DNA from 2 places in the Rummeliibacillus sp. GQ308 genome. Region 1 is predicted to be linked to the other one. Evidence: riboswitches for the same ligand, from Rfam matches in the RefSeq annotation. Region 1 holds a riboswitch; the other holds the start of a gene.

Region 1 (3,139 bases):
CTGCGCTTTTCTGTTAATATGCGATAGACCCCCTGGCCAACTGTACCAAAACCTAATATAGCAACCTTTACCTTTTTCAAAAAACCGCCTCCATTGTCTTATACTGAATTAATCTACATACTGATGATTTTAGCTTACACAGAGTATGTTTACAAGATAAATCCTCCTACAAAAGACATGTGTGTACCTGGAGTGTTCATTTAAATCAAAATGAAAAGAGTGAAAAGACAATCCATCACTCTTTTCTTTATTTATTTAAAAAATTTTTTAGGAAATGCTGCTACTTCCCTGAGGCGAAGCGAAACTCATTAACAAATTATTTTGCTGCAACTTTTGGGCTTACCTTTGTGAATGCTTCTTCAAGTGCAGAGATGATATCATCGATTGCTTCTAACCCAATAGATAAGCGAATTAATTCCTCTTGCACGCCTGATTTTTTCAACTCTTCACTGTTTAATTGTTGATGAGTTGTTGAGGCCGGATGAATAATCAATGAGCGGGCATCTCCTACATTTGCCACGTGACAGAACAATTCGACATTGTCGATAAATTCGCGTCCAGCATCTCTGCCTCCTTTAATTCCAAATGTAAGAACAGAGCCATAGCCATTCTTTAGATACTTTTTAGCAAGAGGAGCGAATTCACTATCAGAGAAGCCATTGTATCCTACCCATTCCACCTGAGGATGCTGACGTAAGTATTCAGCTACCTTTCTAGCATTTTCATTATGATAAGGCACACGAAGATGCAGTGTTTCAAGACCTTGCAATAGTTGGAAGGCAGCATCTGGGCTAAGCGTTGGCCCAAAGTCGCGCAGCAATTGTACGCGCAGGCGTGTAGCGAAAGCTGCATTACTCACATCAATGCCATAGCGGATGCCATGATAGGATTCATCTCTTTCTGTATAGTCAGGGAATTTGCCTCGTGTCCAATCAAACTTGCCTGCATCCACCACCACGCCAGCGATTGTTGTACCGTGCCCGCCAATCCACTTAGTCGCAGAGTGAATCACAATATCAGCGCCATATTCAATAGGATTACATCCAATCGGTGAGGCAAATGTATTGTCGATGATTAGAGGGATTTCGTGTCGATGGGCAATATCCGCAATACTTTCGATATCTGCTACTGAAAGACTAGGATTACCAATCGTTTCAACATAAATCGCTTTTGTATTTTTTTGGATTGCCCCTTCAAAATCTTCAAGCTTCCGTTCATCTACAAATGTAGTATTGATTCCGTATCGCGGCAAAGTATTAGCAAATAAATTGTACGTTCCTCCATACACACTCGCAGCTGAAACTATATGATCACCAGCACGCGCTATATTTAAAATAGAAAATGAAATGGCCGCCATGCCTGATGATAAAGCAACCGCTGCTGTTCCACCTTCAAGCAAGGCTACTCGTTTTTCAAAGACATCAACAGTTGGATTCATGATTCGAGAATAAATATTGCCTGGCTCTTCCAAGGCGAATAATTTCCGTGCATGCTCTGTATCATTAAATCTATAGGCTGTTGTTCGGTATATTGGCACCCCAATTGCACCAGTTGTAGGATCAGGCGTTTGGCCACCACGTACTGCTAAAGTCTCTTTACGAAATTCTGTCATTCTAATTCCCCCTAATATAGTTTGAGATGGAAAGCTGAGGTGTGGCAAGGATTTTTCCAAAAGAAAAACCCTTCTTCACATAAGAAGAGGGTCATTAGCATTTTCCTCCCCTTATCTGTCAGATTCGCAATAAAGAATCTGTAGGAATTAGCACCATGTAAGATAACTTACTGGTTGCCGGGCATCGCAGGGCCTTTCCCTCCGCCACTCTTGATAAAGGTAATTTATTCTGTTCCATCTTGTTGTTGTAAGTATAGGTATTGCATTTTAAAAAGTCAATACTATTTTTTGATATTTCTAAATATTACATACAAGCGGATTCGTTTCGCTAGTCATTTCCTACAATTTCTCCTATAGTTAATTAGAGAAATCCACAAAATAGGAGTTGTTCTACAGATGGTTAAAGATTTATTGCGTAGCCATTCATCAGTTCGAAAATATACAGGTGAAGAGATACCAAAAGAGGTTGTACGAGATTTAATTGAAACAGCACAAATGGCTGCTACCTCACATTTCATCCAAGCATACAGTGTCATCTGGGTAACTGATGCCGACAAAAAGAAAAAATTAGGCGAGCTCTCTAACAATGAGTTCCAATTCAAAACAGCAGGTGCTTCTTTCTTATTCTGCGTTGACTTCAAGCGTTTGGAGGCTGCCGGCAAAAAGCAAGGTGTAGAAATTGTGGCTGATTCTGCTGAAAATCTTCTTGCAGGCGTAGCCGACGTAGCGCTATTTGCACAAAACTTTGTTATTGCCGCTGAATCAGAAGGATACGGCATTTGTTATATTGGCGGTGCACGCAATAACCCAGCTGATATCAGTGAATTATTCAATCTGCCTGAACACGTTTTTCCTATGTTCGCCATGACGATCGGAAAACCGACGAAAAGAAATGAAACAAAACCAAGACTTCCACTGGATGCCGTGCTACATGAAAATAGTTATGATGAAGAAAAATACGATACATTACTTGATGAATATGATGCGACATTAGAAGAATACTACCAACACCGTTCATCGAATCAAAAAATGTCGAATTGGACAAAACAAATGGCTGATTTCTTAGTTGAACAGCGTCGTCCATTTATCAAAGACTTCCTTGCATCCAAAGGATTTACTTGGAAATAGAAAAATGCTCTATAAGGTTTTTGGCTTTTGCCTGCCTTATAGAGCTTTTTTAATTATTTATCTTCGATTCCCTCTATAACCATTTCTTTTACTGGTAAAAAGACTTCGCTTGAATTCACATATTTCAGCTTCACCGTGTCGCCTTCTTTCAGATAGACTGCGAGAGGAGCCACTTCTGAACTCACAATATAATTTTCTTTATTATCTAGCAAGAAGGAAACAGTTGTGAAATCCCCATTCTTTTCCTTATAAACGCGGACTACTTTTCCTTGAGTTTCTTTTTCTTCTGCTGCAGATGTTCCTTTTAACGAACTGTTGCCAATTCGGGAGATAATGGTTTTATATTGCCGTAGTGCTTCATTGGGTGTTGCTGCAGATACTGAAAGTTCAGGCCTTGCT
Region 2 (3,139 bases), 1.5 Mb from region 1:
ATCGGAAAACATTGATCACTGCATTTAAAACCGTGAATACTGGAAGGTTCTCAATGATCTGTCCTTTACGAGTGACAAATAACAGGATGCCTAGCGGAAGGCCGATAATGATTGAAAAGATAAATGAAAAACCAACCATTTGAATAGTTTGAATTAGCGCTTCAATAATTTGTTCAGAATTAACTAGCATGTGCTACCACTTCCTTGTAAAGAATTTGTTGAGCTTGCATATATGATAATGCTCGTTTCACTTCCGTATCGGCTCCTTGGATTTCAACAATCAGTTTGCCAAAAGGAATACCTTGCAGTTCGGTAATATTGCCGAATAGCACATTGATTTCCACATCGAGAATTTTAGATAACTGTGATAAAAAAGGACTTCCTGTAGACTCGCCGACAAACGTAATATGGAAAATATGATTTAGTGCTTGCTTGCGTTCCATCATATTGAGTATTGATGGTGGAATTTGATCATGCATTACGGTACTAACAAAGTTTTGAGCAGTGTTAGTTTTCGGCGCGGAAAAGATATCAAATACTGTTCCTTCTTCTATCACTTTCCCCGCTTCCATCACTGCCACTCTGTCGCATATTTCTCGAATGACAGCCATTTCATGCGTGATCATTAAAATCGTAATCCCATACTCTTTGTTAATCTTCTTCAAGAGTTCCAATATGGAACCAGTTGTCTGTGGATCTAGAGCAGAGGTCGCTTCATCACAAAGTAGAATTGAAGGCTGTGTTGCTAAAGCGCGCGCTATGCCTACGCGTTGTTTCTGGCCGCCGGATAGTTGATCAGGATAGACTTGAGCTTTGTCACCTAAACCAACGAATTCAAGTAATTCTGAAACCCTTTGTTTGATTTGATCCTTAGGAACTTTACTTAAAATGAGCGGCATCGCTACATTTGCATATACTGTTTTGGAATTGAGCAAATTAAAGTGTTGAAATACCATACCAATGCTTTTCTTTACTTCGCGAATTCGCTTTTTGCTAATGGTTGTTAAGTCATGACCGTCTACTATGACTTTTCCGGAAGTAGGTTTTTCTAGTGAATTTACACAACGAATTAAGGAGCTTTTTCCTGCACCACTGAAGCCGACTACGCCAAATATTTCACCTTTATTAACTTTTAAATTAATCGAATTTAATGCACGTATCTCCTTTCCTCCGCTGTTATACACTTTAGAAACATTTTGGAATTCTATCATCCGTTCAATCTCCTTCCGATTTTTTCAACAAAAAAGTCCTTCTCCATGGAAGAAGAAGGACAGTAAGACATATGACTTCATATGTACGGTAACGTCTTCTTATCTTCCAAGCTTAATCGCTTGCTGGAATTGGCACGGTGCAAAAATGTCCGCTGCCGAGGTTTCAAAGGGCCAGTCCCTCCACCTCTCTTGATAAGAGCAATATTTAATTAAGTATAAGTGGTACATCTGCTAAACTGTGTTTTTAATTCCCCCTTTCAAATTAATTTTGCCATAAAAAAATCCTTCTCCATGGAAGAAGAAGGACACAAAGACATATGGCTTCATATGTACAAATACGTGTTCTTATCTTCCAAGCTTAATCGCTTGCTGGAATTGGCACGGTGCATATGTCCGTTGCCGAAGCTTCACAGGGCCAGTCCCTCCGCTTCTCTGGATAAGAAAAATGATTATTTGATTGATTTTTACTATACATGGTCATTTTTGAATTGTCAATATAAAATAATATTTTAAAAGATTTTTATTTTTCTTATTGCTGTTTCTTTTATTATTAACATAGATTAACGAGGTTTATATATTTATTATTTTTATCTATTTTCAATGATTATTTATCTAATAAACATTATATATTTTAGAAAATTTTGATAAAATGTTATTACCCATATTTTACAAAGGAGTAATTCTATGAAAAAAATACTGACTGTTTTTTTGCTTGTAAGCTTTGTATTTCTTCTTAACTTTTTTATTTTAGGTCCTACTCGTACCTTGCTACCTTATTGGACTTCTTTCTTTATCATTTGTTTAGTCATTACCTTATTTAATTTCTTCCGATCAATGAATAAAAATTTTCCAGTAACATTTATTTTTATGGGTGTTGCATTGGGTTGTTTAGGTTTATGTTTATTTTCTTTTTTGATTACTAGTGGATATGAAATTTACAAATAAAAGAGGAAAAATACTCTTTCCAATTTAAAAGCCGATGAAATTTTACAGCTAAGTAGAATTTCATCGGCTTTTATAGATAGTTTATAGTAAACAAAGTACAAGAAAGAGACTTTAGTAGTTTCGTTTATTAATTATTTTCCAAGCTTATAATCATACTGATACACTACTTTCCCTGTTTCTTTGTTGATTTTATATTGATAACGTCCCGTCCAAGCATAGACAAACTTTGTGTCAGCGAATACTTCTAATGAAGTGGTGGCATTTTCAAGTGGAGCATCTAAAAGTTGCTCCCAAATCAAGTCTCGTTTTGTAAGATCAAGCAAGGCTAAGGTCTGCCGATTATCGTTGCGCTTTTTCTGATAAACAATGAGCTGCTTTTCAACAGGCTTACTTTCAACTAGCCTTACGCCCATTAGCTCGGGGTAAAGTTTTTTTATTTTCTCGCTTCGTTTTTCAACACCTGCTACACTCTCATCCCATCCTACTGGTAAAGTACGTATTTTATCAGCATAACTCGGATCTTCTTTTATTTCGTTCGTAGCTAAATTTAACTTAAAATAACGACCATCTAAGCCGTAAAGATAGACTTTATTTAGACCTTTAATAGAATAGTCAGTATACATGTAGCTTAAATTATCTTCTAATACAGGGAATTTATTCAGAAAGTCTTTTTCGTCTGCTTGCTTTTTCCCTGTTTTTGGATCTATAAAATAAAGGGTTTTCTTTTTATTATTTAACACCAACAGTCCCTCGCTAGTCTCTCCTACTAAGTATTCTTGCCAAGTAGAGATCCTACTCCACAGCTTTTTACCAGTATGAAGATCAATAGCACTCATTAAGAAGCCTTTGAAGTTGGTGGTTATTCCATTTTCTGTTCCATTGGGTGTAGTTTTACTTATTTTAACGACGGATATTGGCTTTTCTTTTAAATCGAAGAGTACAACAGGTGATTCTAGTTCAATTCTTTTGGGTGCGAAAAGTCC

Evidence for each region. A riboswitch is a leader RNA that binds a small molecule or an ion and turns the genes downstream of it on or off. The one in region 1 is predicted to bind S-adenosylmethionine.
Region 2: linked by a shared signal. The riboswitch ahead of AC6CHJ_RS07300 (methionine ABC transporter ATP-binding protein) and the one ahead of AC6CHJ_RS00170 (O-acetylhomoserine aminocarboxypropyltransferase/cysteine synthase family protein) in region 1 are both predicted to bind S-adenosylmethionine.

Annotation. Positions count from the first base shown of each region.
Region 1 covers NZ_JCAXDQ010000001.1:23,525-26,663, reverse strand. The annotation lists gene AC6CHJ_RS00175 (homoserine dehydrogenase) at 1-80, opposite strand, end outside; gene AC6CHJ_RS00170 (O-acetylhomoserine aminocarboxypropyltransferase/cysteine synthase family protein) at 317-1,612, opposite strand; SAM riboswitch class I at 1,721-1,832, opposite strand; gene nfsA (oxygen-insensitive NADPH nitroreductase) at 2,009-2,740, shown strand; gene AC6CHJ_RS00160 (hypothetical protein) at 2,794-3,139, opposite strand, start outside.
Region 2 covers NZ_JCAXDQ010000001.1:1,474,715-1,477,853, reverse strand. The annotation lists gene AC6CHJ_RS07305 (methionine ABC transporter permease) at 1-190, opposite strand, end outside; gene AC6CHJ_RS07300 (methionine ABC transporter ATP-binding protein) at 180-1,211, opposite strand; SAM riboswitch class I at 1,308-1,410, opposite strand; SAM riboswitch class I at 1,554-1,654, opposite strand; gene AC6CHJ_RS07295 (hypothetical protein) at 1,896-2,156, shown strand; gene AC6CHJ_RS07290 (PA2928 family protein) at 2,288-3,139, opposite strand, start outside.